DNA from 2 places in the Streptomyces sp. NPDC047081 genome. Region 1 is predicted to be linked to the other one. Evidence: riboswitches for the same ligand, from Rfam matches in the RefSeq annotation. Region 1 holds a riboswitch; the other holds the start of a gene.
The links. Region 1 has a riboswitch for S-adenosylmethionine ahead of ABZ848_RS16850 (amino acid ABC transporter permease). Riboswitches for the same ligand answer to the same signal wherever they lie in the genome.
Positions count from the first base shown of each region.

Region 2: linked by a shared signal. The riboswitch ahead of thrC (threonine synthase) and the one ahead of ABZ848_RS16850 (amino acid ABC transporter permease) in region 1 are both predicted to bind S-adenosylmethionine.

Region 1 covers NZ_JBEYUY010000007.1:368,144-375,441, forward strand. The annotation lists gene ABZ848_RS16830 (NAD-dependent succinate-semialdehyde dehydrogenase) at 1-1,344, shown strand, start outside; gene ABZ848_RS16835 (hypothetical protein) at 1,470-2,738, opposite strand; gene ABZ848_RS16840 (putative leader peptide) at 2,976-3,086, shown strand; gene ABZ848_RS16845 (glutathione S-transferase C-terminal domain-containing protein) at 3,219-4,115, shown strand; SAM riboswitch class IV at 4,182-4,290, shown strand; gene ABZ848_RS16850 (amino acid ABC transporter permease) at 4,625-5,608, shown strand; gene ABZ848_RS16855 (amino acid ABC transporter ATP-binding protein) at 5,605-6,390, shown strand; gene ABZ848_RS16860 (transporter substrate-binding domain-containing protein) at 6,449-7,298, shown strand, end outside.
Region 2 covers NZ_JBEYUY010000011.1:71,909-79,206, reverse strand. The annotation lists gene ABZ848_RS22175 (NADH:flavin oxidoreductase) at 1-203, opposite strand, end outside; gene groL (chaperonin GroEL) at 371-1,993, opposite strand; gene ABZ848_RS22165 (cold-shock protein) at 2,339-2,545, opposite strand; gene ABZ848_RS22160 (MoaD/ThiS family protein) at 2,976-3,251, opposite strand; gene thrC (threonine synthase) at 3,248-4,534, opposite strand; SAM riboswitch class I at 4,553-4,699, opposite strand; gene ABZ848_RS22150 (glucosyl-3-phosphoglycerate synthase) at 4,828-5,772, shown strand; gene ABZ848_RS22145 (trehalose-6-phosphate synthase) at 5,853-7,298, shown strand, end outside.

The sequences.
Region 1 (7,298 bases):
ATCCTCTGCCATGTCGCCGACGCGGGCCCCAAGGACGCCCGGCTCGCGGAGGACGCGGCCGTCGCGGCACAGCCGGAGTGGGCCCGTACGGCGCCGCGTGCGCGCAGCGAGATCCTGCGCCGCGCCTACGAGATCCTTCTCGCCCGCACCGACGAACTCGCCCTCCTGATGACGTCCGAGATGGGCAAGCCGCTGGCCGAGGCGCGGGGTGAAGTGGCGTACGCCGCCGAGTTCTTCCGCTGGTTCTCGGAGGAGGCCGTGCGCATCGACGGGGACTTCGGCATCCTCCCCGACGGCCGCAACCGCATGCTGCTCTCCCGCCGCCCGGTGGGCCCCTGTCTTCTCGTCACGCCCTGGAACTTCCCCCTCGCGATGGGCACCCGCAAGATCGGCCCGGCGATCGCGGCGGGCTGCACGATGATCCTGAAACCCGCCCCGCAGACCCCGCTCTCCGTGCTTGCCCTGGCCGCGATCCTCCAGGAGGCGGGTCTGCCGGACGGTGTCCTGAACGTCGTCACCACCTCCCGCGCCGGCGACGTCTGCGAACCGCTCCTGCGCGGCGGCCGTATCCGCAAGCTCTCCTTCACCGGCTCCACGGCCGTCGGCCGCCTCCTGCTCGCCCAGTGCGCCGACACGGTCGTACGGACCTCCATGGAACTCGGCGGCAACGCGCCCTTCATCGTCTTCGACGACGCCGACCTGGACGTGGCCGTGGACGGCGCGATGACCGCCAAGATGCGCAACATGGGGGAGGCGTGCACGGCCGCCAACCGCTTCTTCGTCCACCGCTCGGTGGCGGAGGAGTTCGCGGGGCGGCTGGCCGAGCGGATGGGCGCGCTCGTCGTCGGCCCGGGCACACGGGACGGCGTCGACGTCGGCCCCCTGATCGACACGGCGGGCCGCGCGAAGGTGGAACAACTGGTCGAGGACGCGGTGGGCCGGGGCGCCCGCGTCCTGGTCGGCGGCCGCACGCCCGAGGGCCCCGGCTGCTTCTATCCGCCGACGGTCCTGACGGACGTGTCCCCGGACAGCGACCTGATGGGCACCGAGATCTTCGGCCCCGTGGCCGCGATCCTCACCTTCGAGGAGGAGGACGAGGTACTGGCCCGCGCCAACGACACCCCCTGGGGTCTGGTCGGTTACCTGTTCACCCAGAACCTGGACCGGGCCCTGCGGGTCAGCGAGCGCATGGAGGTGGGAATGGTGGGCCTGAACACGGGCCTGGTCTCCAACCCCGCGGCTCCCTTCGGCGGTGTCAAGCAGTCGGGGCTGGGGAGGGAGGGCGGCCGGCTCGGGATCGACGAGTTCCTGGAGTACCAGTACCTGGCGATTCCGGTCAGGTGACGCGGCACGGTCGCGCGGTGTACGACGCGGCGACGCCGGCCCTGCGGGTCAGCACCAGCTGACGGACCGCGGGCCGGCCGGGATCCGGGTCCCCGGCCGGCCCGTTCCTTCCCGTGGGGGAAGACCTATCGGCGGCCCGCGCGACGGCGGCGCCCGACCAGGACCGCGCCCGTGCCGACACCGACGGCCACGACGGCCGCGCCCGCGATCGGCAGGGTCGAGCCGGAACCGGTGCTCGCCAGGTCGCCGTCCGTGGTGGCGCCCGTACTGCCGGAGGCCGATGAGCCGCTCGTCGTGGAGCCGCCGGTCGAACCGGAGCCGCCCGTGGACGACCCGCCGGAGGCCGAGGAGCCGTCACCGCCGGTCGACCCGCTGCCGCCCGTCGACCCGCCGCCGGTCACGTCGAGCGTGATGTCGGCCGTGTCGTTCGCCTTGTCGGTGTCGAAGGGCCGGGACGGACCGGCGAGCGACACGGAGCCCCCGGCACCGTCGGTCCCCGACACCGCCTTGTCGATCCGCAACTTGAAGGTGTACGTCTCCCCGTCGCCCTCGTCCTCCCAGGACTGGCTCGTGCCGCACTCGTAGCTTCCGGCCTCCACCTTGTCGCAGAAGCCGTCCGCCTTCGTCACCGTCGTACCGGACGGCACTTTGATGCGGACCTTGGTCACCGAGACCCCGCCGTCCCGCAGCACCCACGCAGGCCCCGCGTTCGTGAACTTCACCGTGAGCGGCACCGTGTCCCCGACCGCGCCCTTCAGCTCCGCCCCCGTCACCCGGAAGTCGGCCGTGTTGTCCGCCGTCACCTTCACGTCGGCCGCGTCCCAGTCGGGGTGCGAGCCGTCGCGCGGCCCGGCCGGAGTGGCGTCGGGCTGCTCAACGAGCTTGACCGCGGGGCCCGTTCCGCGCACCGGCGCGCTCGCGTTCTCGTCGGGGGAGGGCTCGCCGGTCTCCACCGTCACGCGCAACCGGTCGTACAGCGCACGGTCGAGCGCCCTGAGCGCCAGCGGCTGCTCGGGCGCGTAGACGGCCCCGGGCTCCACGGTCTGGTCGAACTCGCAGATCGCCTCGGACTTGCTCGGTGCCTCGTCGTAGGAAGGCACCTCGTAGCGAAGGCAGTTGGCGGGCAGCTCGGTGTGGCTCAGGCCGCGCGTGACGGAGTACGTCAGCCAGACCTTGTCCGCCGCCGCGGTGCCCGTGTTGGTGAAGGCGACCGGCACCTCGAAACCGTTGCCCGGCCTCACCCCGTCGACCGCGGGGATCTTCGCCAGGGTCACCTCGGCCGTGGAGGCGTCGTCGGCGGCGGCCGGCACGGCGCCCAGGGCCAGTACGGCGACGGCACCGAGCGCGCCGGCGGTCTGGCGGAGCGGACGGAGGCCGGAAGAGCTCTGGAGCATGGGGGGTCCTCGGAGGTGAAGCGTCGGCGTCGGGCGGACTAACTGCTGGGGAACGCGAGTTCCGCAACAACAGACAAGCCCTGACGCGGAATGGTTGCACCGGGGAAGGAAGTGGCGGCTGTGGTCCGAGAGGCGGCTGTCCATGCGGCTGTCCGCGATGCGGGACGGCCCTCTTGACGCCGTCCCCACCTCGATCGACACTCCCAGAGAGGAATCCTAGTGAATAGGTAGGGAAACATGAGGCGCCTTGAGTCGGTCACCGTCCCAGTGAGCCGTTCGCCTCTTCTGACCTCCCGCCGTCACATCGATCTGCAGCGTGTCTGCAGCGCGATCGACCTCCAGGGCTGAGCCGCGCCCATCCCGAGCCGACGGACGCCTTACGAGGGTGTCGTCCCGTCCGGCCCGCACGGGTGAGCCCTGCTCCCTCGCCCGACGTCGCTACCGCCGCGCGTACGTCCGCGCCCGCTCCCGGGGAGAGTCATGACCGTCACACCACTGGCCGCCCACGCAGCCGACCGGCCCGCGCCCGCCTTCCGCGGCCGCATCGGCCGGGACGCGCGCAGCGGCCACTACGCCGTGCCGGGCCGCTACCGGCTCCATCTGTCGACCGCGTGTCCCGACGGCCTGCGCATCGCCGTCACCCACGCCCTGCTCGGCCTGGACACCATCTGTCCGGCGACCCTCCTGCCCGCCGTCCCCGACTGTGCCGAGGGCGGCCACTCCGTCCTCCGTCCGCTGTACGAGGCCACCGCCCACCGGTACGCCGGGCCGGCCGTCGGACCGGTGCTCAGCGACGACTGGTCCGGCCGGATCGTCAGCACGCACACGCCGGACATCATGCGCGACCTGGCCCGGCGCTTCGGCGGCGAGCGGCTCTCGCTGTACCCGTGCGGGGCGGAGTCGGAGATCGAGGCCGTGGAGCGGATGTGCGCGGAGGGGATCGAGGAGGCGGCACAGCGGGCCGGGTCGGCCGGCGGGGAGCCAGTGGTATGTGACATGGCACTGGGCACACTGCTGGAAACCCTCGGCGCCCTCGACCGCTGGCTCGACGGCCGCACCTACATGATCCGCGACGAAATCACCGCCGCGGACGTCGAGTTGTGGGTCGCGCTGGTCCAGCTCGACACCGTGCACCGCAACCACCTCGACGCCGCCGCGGTGCAGCGCATCGCCGACCACCCCGCCCTGTGGGCCTACGCCCGCCGGCTCACCGCCCACCCGGCCTTCGGCGGGCACCTCGACCTGCCCGGCATCGAGCGCCGCCACCACGCCCGCTGCCAGGGCCTGGAGGCCGCCGGAGCCGCCGTCCAGATCCTGGACTGGGCCACCCACGCTGCGGACGGCAAAGGCGCCGGACCGCAGGTCGACCGGCCCTGAGCCTGTCCATCAAGTGGACGACCATTGACATACGTTCGGGCGATTGGCTTCACTGCGACCCAGAACGGTCATGAGTGTCAGCGACAAGCCCTGGCTTGCTGACCGGCAACCCTCGCACGCGGTGGGGTGCCCCAGGTGACGACCGGACCGGATGACGTTTCGGTAAGCGCGAGTGGCCCCAGGGGCCGGAAGAGCACGGTGACGGACATGTACGCAGCCTCCAGGACGGCCACGCGCCGCGCCGAGGGCTGCGTACGGCCGTACGCGAAGGTGCTCGTCGCGGACCGGAGCGTCGATCTGCTCCGGGTGAGCAGCGCACTGTGTACCGCACCGGGCCGTGCCCGCTGTCGGGGCTGACGTCTCCTCCCAGCCCCCGCGTTCCTGACGAACACCGCGCCCGCGGTGTGCCGTTGTCCGCCCAGCTCCCGGTGCCCGTGCGTCGCGTCCTGCACTCGTAGTACGCCGACTTCGCCGTGTCCGGGGGTCGACCGACCTTGCCGGAGCCCTCCATGACCGAACCCCCAGGCACCGCCGTGTCCCTGACCGAGGCACCGCCGCCCACCGACGTACCGTCAAAGCCCCTTGCCGCACAGCGAGTTCTGCCGTTGCGGCGGCCCGGGCGGTGGATCGCCACCGCCGTCGTCCTGGTCCTGGCGGCCCAGTTCGTGCACGGCCTGGCGACCAACCCCTTCTACCAGTGGGACCGCTTCGGCTACTGGTTCCTGCGCCCGACCATCCTCGACGGCCTGCTCATCACCCTGGAAGTCACCGCCTACAGCGCGGTGTTGGGCCTTCTCGGCGGCATCCTGCTCGCCCTGGCCCGGCTCTCCAGGAGCCCGGTGCTGCGGGCGGTCAGCTGGACCTATGTGTGGGCGCTGCGCTCCATCCCGCTCATCGTCGTCCTGCTCTTCCTCTACAACTTCTCGGCCCTGTACAAGACGTTGAGCGTCGGCGTGCCCTTCGGACCGGCCTTCTTCTCCTTCGACGAGTCGAAGCTCGCCACCGACATGGTCATCGCCGTGATCGGCCTCAGCCTCAACGAGGCGGCCTACGCGGCCGAGGTGGTCCGCGGCGGCATCCTCTCCGTCGACCAGGGCCAGCACGAGGCGGCCGCCGCCCTCGGCCTGCCCAAGGGCTACCAGTTCCGGAAGATCGTCTTTCCGCAGGCGCTGCGGTCGATCACCCCGAACTACGTCAACCAGCTGATCGGCCTGATCAAGAGCAGCTCACTGGTCTTCTACGTCTCGCTGCTCGACCTGTTCGGCGTCGCCCAGTCCATGGGCGCCACCTACCCCGGCGACGTCGTACCGCTGCTCCTCGTCGTGACCGTCTGGTACCTGATCCTCACCAGCGTCGTCTCCGTCGTCCAGTTCTACGTCGAGCGGTACTACGCCCGGGGCGCCACGCGCTCCCTGCCGCCGACCCCGCTCCAGAAGCTGCGGGCCGTCCTGGCCGACCTGCGCGCCCGCATCCGCCGGGAGGCCGCCGTATGACCGCCACCACGCTCGACACCGGAGCCGCCACCGTCGAGGTGCGTGACGTGCACAAGTGGTACGGCGCCCACCGCGTCCTCAACGGAGTCGACCTGACCGTCCGCCCCGGCGAGGTCACCGTGATCCTCGGCCCGTCCGGCTCCGGCAAGTCCACCCTGCTGCGGGTCATCAACCACCTGGAGAAGCCCGAGATCGGCCATGTCAGCCTCAACGGCGAGCTGATCGGCGTACGCCGGCAGGGGGAGCGGCTGAAGGAGCTGAGCGAGCGGGCCATCCTGGCGCAGCGCGGCCGGATCGGGTTCGTCTTCCAGAACTTCAACCTCTTCCCGCACCTGACCGTCCTCGACAACGTGGCCGCCGCCCCCGTCGCCACCGGGAAGCTGACCAAGCCCGAGGCCCTGGAGCTCGCCCGCGAACTCCTCGGCCGGGTCGGCCTCGCCGACAAGGCCACCGCCTATCCACGGCAGCTGTCGGGCGGCCAGCAGCAGCGCGTGGCCATCGCCCGGGCCCTCGCCCTGCGCCCCGGCGTCATCCTCTTCGACGAGCCGACCTCGGCCCTCGACCCCGAGCTCGTCGGTGAAGTCCTGTCCGTCATCAAGGACTTGGCGACCAGCGGCACCACCCTCGTCATCGTCACCCACGAGATCGGCTTCGCCCGCGAGATCGCCGACCGGGTCGTCTTCATCGACGACGGCCGCATCGTCGAGCAGGGCCCGCCCTCCGAGGTCCTCGACAAGCCACAGCACGAGCGGACCAGGGACTTCCTCAGCAAGGTCCTCTGACCGACCGTCAACTTCCTTTCCCCGCACCACCGTTTCTCTCATCTCCTAAGGAACAGCCATGCCCACCCACATCTCCCGACGCAGCCTGATACGCGGCATCACCGCGGCGACCGCCGTCGCCACCCTCGCCACCGGGCTCGCCGCCTGCGGTGGGGACAGCGACGCCGCGACCAAGACGTCCGACGCCACCGGCACGGTCACCGTCGGTCTCGTCTCCAACGGCGCCGCCAAGGAGACCACCCTCAAGGTCTCCGAGGTCAAGTCCATCAGCGCCCAGCTGCCCGCCGCGATCAGAAAGAGCGGCAAGCTGGTCATCGGCTCCGGCACCCTGCCCTCCGGCTCCCCGCCGCTCGGTTTCATCGGCAGCGACCAGAAGACGCTGACCGGCTCCGAGTCCGACCTGGCCCGCCTGGTCGCCGCCGTGTTCGGCCTCAAGCCCGAGGTCAAGCGGTTCACCTGGGAGAACCTCTTCGTCGGCATCGACAGCGGCAAGGTGGACGTCGGCTTCTCGAACATCACCGACACCGAGGAGCGCAAGCAGAAGTACGAGTTCGCCTCCTACCGCAAGGACGACCTCGCCTTCGAGACGCTCAAGAGCTCCAAGTTCAGCTTCGACGGCGACTACGAGGCCCTCGCCGGCAAGACGATCTCGGTCGGCGCCGGCACCAACCAGGAGCGCATCCTGCTGGAGTGGAAGTCCAAGCTGGAGAAGGAGGGCAAGAAGCTCACCGTCAAGTACTTCCAGGACAGCCCGAGCATCTACCTGGCCCTCAACAGCGGCAAGATCGACGCCTACCTGGGCCCCAGCCCCAACCTCTCCTACCACGTCACCCAGACCGCGAGCACGCCCAACCCGACGAAGATCGCGGGCCAGTACTCCGGCGCGGGTGCCGACCTCCAGGGCCTGA
Region 2 (7,298 bases), on a different contig from region 1:
ACGTACGTCCCCTCGGTGACGATCAGCCCGACGCCGGCGGCGGCACGGCGTGAGTAGTACGAGGCCACGTCGGCGCCCGGGACGCCGCCCGGGGAGAACATCCGGGTCATCGGCGCCATCACGATCCGGTTCGGGACGGTGAGGCCGTTGATCGTCGTCGGCCGGGAGAGGATCTCGGCGGCGCGGGAGGTCGCGGTGGTCACGTGGGTGGACTCCTCGTTCGGGGGCATTATTGACCGGCTGGTATGTGCACACGCATTGTTGCACCCGCTTAAGCAACCCTCCTATGACCTCGAACACGCCCGAGGGCGGCACCCCCTGTTTCCAGGGAGTGCCGCCCTCGGTGGAACCCGGATCAGCCGGAGGCCGATCAGAAGTCCATGTCACCGCCCGGCATGCCGCCACCGGCGGGCGCGGCGGCCTTCTCCGGCTTGTCGGCGATGACGGCCTCGGTGGTGAGGAAGAGCGCGGCGATGGAGGCGGCGTTCTGCAGGGCAGAGCGGGTCACCTTCGCCGGGTCGATGATGCCTTCCTTGACCAGGTCGACGTACTCACCGGTCGCGGCGTTGAGGCCGTGACCCGGGGTGAGGTTGCGGACCTTCTCCACCACGACGCCGCCCTCGAGGCCGGCGTTCACGGCGATCTGCTTCAGCGGGGCCTCAAGGGCGAGCTTCACGGCCTGCGCGCCGGTCGCCTCGTCACCCTCCAGCTCCAGCTTCTCGAAGACCTGGGAGGCCTGCAGCAGGGCCACGCCACCACCGGCGACGATGCCCTCCTCGACGGCCGCCTTGGCGTTGCGCACGGCGTCCTCGATGCGGTGCTTGCGCTCCTTGAGCTCGACCTCGGTCGCGGCACCGGCCTTGATGACGGCGACGCCACCGGCGAGCTTCGCCAGGCGCTCCTGGAGCTTCTCGCGGTCGTAGTCCGAGTCGCTGTTCTCGATCTCGGCGCGGATCTGGTTGACGCGGCCCGCGACCTGCTCGGAGGAGCCGGCACCGTCGACGATGGTGGTCTCGTCCTTGGTGATGACGACCTTGCGGGCCTTGCCCAGGAGGTCCAGGGAGGTGTTCTCGAGCTTGAGACCGACCTCCTCGGAGATGACCTCGCCACCGGTGAGGATGGCGATGTCGTTCAGCATCGCCTTGCGGCGGTCGCCGAAGCCCGGGGCCTTGACCGCGACGGACTTGAAGGTGCCGCGGATCTTGTTGACGACCAGGGTCGACAGGGCCTCGCCCTCGACGTCCTCGGCGATGATCAGCAGCGGCCTGCCCGACTGCATGACCTTCTCCAGGAGCGGGAGCAGGTCCTTGACGGAGCCGATCTTGGAGTTGGCGATCAGGATGTACGGGTCGTCGAGCGACGCCTCCATCCGCTCCATGTCGGTGGCGAAGTACGCCGAGATGTAGCCCTTGTCGAAGCGCATACCCTCGGTGAGCTCCAGCTCCAGACCGAAGGTCTGGGACTCCTCGACGGTGATGACGCCTTCCTTGCCGACCTTGTCCATCGCCTCGGCGATGAGCTCGCCGATCTGGGTGTCGGCGGCGGAGATGGAGGCCGTCGAAGCGATCTGCTCCTTGGTCTCGACATCCTTCGCCTGCTCGAGCAGGGCACCGGAGACGGCCTCGACGGCCTTCTCGATACCGCGCTTGAGGGCCATCGGGTTGGCGCCGGCGGCTACGTTGCGCAGGCCTTCCTTGACGAGGGCCTGGGCGAGGACGGTCGCGGTGGTCGTACCGTCACCGGCGACGTCGTCCGTCTTCTTGGCGACTTCCTTGACCAGCTCGGCGCCGATCTTCTCGTACGGGTCCTCGAGCTCGATCTCCTTGGCGATGGAGACACCATCGTTGGTGATCGTGGGGGCGCCCCACTTCTTCTCGAGGACGACGTTGCGGCCCTTGGGGCCGAGCGTCACCTTCACGGCGTCCGCGAGCTGGTTCATGCCGCGCTCGAGGCCGCGCCGCGCCTCCTCGTCGAACGCGATGATCTTGGCCATGTGAAGTGGTCCCTCCAGGACTGGGGGTGATTCCTTCGGACCGCGCCCGCGCCCGCGACGGACGGCTCGCACACCTCGTGGTTCCTTGCCCCACCCGGCCTGCGGGCCTCACCGACCCGGTCCTTCTTTGTCACTCTCACCTTCAGAGTGCTAACGCCAATGATTAGCACTCGACCCATGCGAGTGCAAGCGGCTCTCGGGGATCGGCCAGGTCTCCCACGGGCCCCGACGGGCCCTGACGCGCGCCCCGGGCATGCCGAAGGGCTCGTAACCCATGACTCCCCATGGGATACGAGCCCTCCGAAGAAGAACGAAGAACGACGCTGTTACTGCCCGGCGCGTGCTTCAGCTGGTCGCCAGTCGGACCATGTCCGCCTGCGGCCCCTTCTGACCCTGCGAGATCTCGAAATCGACCCGCTGGCCCTCTTCCAGGGTGCGGTACCCGTCCATCTGGATGGCGCTGTAGTGGACGAAAACATCCGCACCACCGTCGACCGCGATGAAGCCGTACCCCTTCTCCGCGTTGAACCACTTGACGGTGCCCTGAGCCATGCCTAACTCCCCTATTACTGGCCCTTGCACAGATCCGCACTTCGCGGATCCGGGTCAGACCTCACCCCCCACGGTTTGGGGGCGTGCGCCGGAACGCGTCGACCGCGGCTGAATGTATCTGTCCAACTGCCGTCTGCAACAGGTCAATCGGACGAGAATTCTGGACGGAACCGGTCCGGAATGTAGTGAGAATTCGCCTGAATTCAGGGCAAGTCGGGCCCCACAAAGGGAACATAAGCCGCAAAAGACCTGCACACTTTGGCTGCTTCTTGTTGCACCCGGAGCCGGTACTCATATGCGTCCGGCATGCGGGAAGCAGCAGGTTCCCCAACTGTACCGTGCTCAACCATGCAGAATTGCCCCCTCCGCTTCTCTCACGGAGGGGGCAATTCGGTGAACTCTTGGTGACCGCCGTTACCGACGGTAATAATCAGCCTCCGGCGACGGCCGGGATGATCGAGACGCCCGCACCGTCCGGGGTCGCCGTCTCCAGCCCCTGCTCGAACCGCACGTCGTCGTCGTTCACGTACACATTGACGAACCGCCGCAGCTTGCCCTGGTCGTCGAGAACCCGGGCGGCGATACCGGTGTGGTTCTTCTCCAGGTCGCTGATGACCTCGGCAAGGGTGGCACCCTCGGCGGAGACCTCGGCCTGGCCGCCGGTGTAGGTACGCAGGATGGTGGGGATGCGGACGTTGACGCTCATGCGAGGCCAGCCTCTCGGAAGGAGTCCAGGTTCGGGCGGATGGTGGCGGTGAGGCCGGTCCCGGCCACCGCGTCGAGGGTCTTCAGGCCGTCGCCCGTGTTGAGGACGACCGTGGTGAGGGTCGGGTCGAGTACGCCGTTCTCGATCAGCTTGCGCGTGACGCCCACGGTCACGCCACCGGCGGTCTCCGCGAAGATGCCCTCGGTGCGCGCCAGCAGCTTGATCGCGTCGACGATCTGCTCGTCGTTCACGTCCTCCACCGCACCGCCGGTCCGGCGCGCGATGTCCAGCACGTACGGCCCGTCCGCCGGGTTGCCGATCGCGAGGGACTTGGCGATGGTGTTCGGCTTCTGCGGCCGGACCACGTCGTGCCCCGCCTTGTAGGCGACCGACACCGGCGAGCACCCTTCCGCCTGCGCGCCGAAGATCTTGTACGGCCTGTCCTCGACGAGCCCGAGCTTGATCAGCTCCTGCAGCCCCTTGTCGATCTTCGTCAGCTGCGAACCGGAGGCGATCGGCACCACCAGCTGGTCCGGCAGCTTCCAGCCCAGCTGCTCGCAGATCTCGTACGCCAGGGTCTTGGACCCCTCCGCGTAGTACGGCCGCAGGTTGACGTTGACGAAGCCCCAGCCCTCGCCGGCCGGGTCGCCGATCAGCTCGGAGCAGAAACGGTTCACGTCGTCGTAGTTGCCCTCGATGCCGACGAGCTCGCCGCCGTAGACCGCGGCCATGACGACCTTGCCCTGCTCCAGGTCGTGCGGGATGAACACGCAGGAGCGGAAGCCGGCCCGGGCGGCGGCGGCACCGACCGCACCGGCGAGGTTGCCGGTGGAGGAGCAGGAGAGGGTGGTGAAGTCGAAGGCGCGCGCGGCCTCGATGGCCTGGGCGACGACGCGGTCCTTGAAGGAGTGCGTCGGGTTGCCGGAGTCGTCCTTCACGAAGAGCTTGCCGGCGTCGACGCCGAACTCGCGCGCGAGGTTGTCGGCCTGGACGAGCTTGGTCCAGCCGGGGTTGATGTTCGGCTTCTCGGCCACGTCGGCCGGAACGGGCAGCAGCGGCGCGTAACGCCAGATGTTCGCGGGTCCCGCCTCGATCTGCTTGCGGAGCTCCTCGGTGTCGTAGGCCGAGAAGTCGTACGCGATCTCCAGCGGGCCGAAACACTCCTCGCAGGCGAAAACCGGACCGAGCGGTACGCGGTGACCGCACTCGCGGCAGGAAAGCGCCGCGGCGGGACCGAGGTCGACGGTGGGGTTCGTGGTGCTTGCAACAGTCTGCGCAGCCATGTGAGGCGAGGCCCTTTCTCCTCATCTTCCTCACGACGCATCTCGCCGTGAGACGGATTTGGCACCTTCCCTAGCCGGGAGCCTCACCACGACGACGTGGAAAGACCGGCTGGAGGGTTGCCGGGGCTTCATCGGGCCGTATCCCTCTGCCCCTCTGGATGAGCGGTATTCGATTGTTCGTTCAACGATCTCGGACATGCGATGGTCATCGACGTTGTTCAAGACTGTAACCGAAGGCCAGGACAGTTGAGATAGTCGTCCGAACCGCGAGACACATGTGAGGAGCCGCCTACGTGCTGGAAGAAGTCGAGCGCTGGCTGAGCACCCGCTCCTGGTCCGTCACAGACCGTCCGCTGCACCAGATCCTCGCCGCCAAGCACCGCTCGGGCCAGACGGTCTCCGTCGTGCTGCCCGCGCTCAACGAGGAGGAGACGGTGGGCGACATCGTCGCGATCATCCGTCACGACCTCATGCAACAGGTCCCGCTCGTCGACGAGATCGTCGTCGTCGACTCCGGGTCCACCGACCGCACCTCCGAGGTCGCCGAGGCGGCCGGCGCACGGGTCGTCCACCGCGACGAGATCCTGCCGCGCATCCCGACGGTCCCCGGCAAGGGCGAGGTGCTGTGGCGCTCGCTGCTGGTCACGAGCGGGGACATCGTCTGCTTCATCGACGCCGACCTGAAGGACTTCTCGTCGGACTTCGTGTCCGGAATCGTCGGCCCGCTGCTCACCGACCCCGGGATCGACCTGGTCAAGGGCATGTACGACCGTCCGCTCGCCGGCGCGGCCGGGCAGGGCGGCCGGGTCACCGAGCTGATGGCCCGCCCGCTGCTGAACATGCACTGGCCGCAGCTGGCCGGTTTCGTGCAGCCGCTGGGCGGCGAGTACGCGGCCCGCCGCTCCCTCCTCGAACAGCTCCCGTTCCCCGTCGGCTACGGCGTGGAGCTCGGCATGCTGGTCGACGCCCTGCACCTCGTCGGTCTCGACGCGCTCGCCCAGGTCGACGTCGGCGTCCGCAAGCACCGGCACCAGGACGGCCAGGCGCTCGGCCGTATGGCGGCGGCGATCTACCGCACCGCCCAGCTCCGCCTGGCCCGCGGCCACCTGATCCGCCCCTCGCTCACCCAGTTCGAGCGGGGCGAGGACGGCTTCGAGCCGCGCACCTATTCGGTGGACACGGAGGAACGGCCGCCGATGGTGGACATCCGGGAGTACCTGGAGAGAAAGGCCGCGTAAGACGGGCGCGACCAGCCCCCACCGGCCCGCGGCCGACGGGGAACGTTTGGGCGGTTGGGTGCCGGGCTAGGGTTCGAGGCATGGCTTCATCGCAGAGCGCCCCCGTGCTGGTCGCGTCCAATCGCGGCCCGGTCTCGTACGAGGTGTCGGAGGACGGCTCGCTGACCGCCAAGCGGGGCGGTGGCGGGCTGGTCTCCGGTCTGTCCGCGATCGGCCCGGACGCGGGCGCGCTGTGGGTGTGCTCGGCGCTGTCCGACGGCGACCGCGAGGCGGTACGGCGCGGGGAGGGCGAGGCCGGCGTACGGATGCTGGACATCCCGGCCGACGTGCACGCGGACGCGTACAACGGCATCGCGAACTCGGTCCTCTGGTTCGTCCACCACATGCTGTACCAGACGCCGCTGGAGCCGGTGTTCGACGCGGAGTTCCGGCGGCAGTGGGAGTCGTACGAGGCCTACAACCGGGCGTTCGCCGAAGCTCTGGCGGAGGAGGCGGCCGAGGGTGCGGCGGTCCTCGTACAGGACTACCACCTGTGCCTGGTGCCGGGGATGCTGCGGGAGCTGCGGCCGGATCTGCGGATCGGGCACTTCTCGCACACGCCGTGGGCGCCGGAGGACTACTTCCGGATGCTGCCCGACGACATTCAGGTGCGGTTGATGGAGGGCATGCTCGGGGCGGACCGGGTGGCGTTCCTGACCTGGCGGTGGGCAACGGCGTTCCAGAAGTGCGCGGACGGGGTCGACGTCGAGCGCTGGGTCTCCAGGTGGCCGTCGGGCGCCCCCAGGACCATCGAGCACCTGCGCGACGGCCGCCGCACCGGCCGGGAGACGCTGATCGGCGTCCACGGGCTCGGCGCCGACGCCGAGTTCCTGCACGCGCGCTCGCACGAGGCGGACGTCGAGGAGCGGATGGCGGCGCTGCGGGAGGAGATCGGCGCGGGGCGCAGGACCATCGTCCGGGTGGACCGGACGGAGCTGTCGAAGAACATCGTGCGCGGGCTGCTGGCGTACCGGCAGCTGCTCGACGACCGCCCCGAGTGGCGCGAGCGGGTCGTGCACGTGGCCTTCGCCTACCCCTCCCGGCAGGACCTCGCCGTCTACCGGGACTACACGGCCGAGGTGCAACGGCTGGCGGAGGAGATCAACTCCCAGTACGGGACGGCGGGTTGGACGCCGGTCGTCCTGCACGTCAAGGACGACTTCGCCCGCTCGCTGGCGGCGTACCGGCTGGCCGACGTGGCGCTGGTGAACCCCATCCGGGACGGCATGAACCTGGTCGCGAAGGAGGTGCCGGTGGTCTCCGACGAGGGCTGCGCGCTGGTGCTGTCGCGGGAGGCCGGGGCGTTCCAGGAACTCGGCAAGGACGCGCTCGTGGTGAACCCCTACGACGTGATCGGCACGGCGAACGCCCTGCACGAGGCGCTGACCATGCCGGTGGAGGAACGGGCCGAGCGCACGAAACGGCTCGCCGCGGCGGCGACGGCGCTGCCACCGGCGCAGTGGTTCCTGGACCAGCTGAACGCCCTG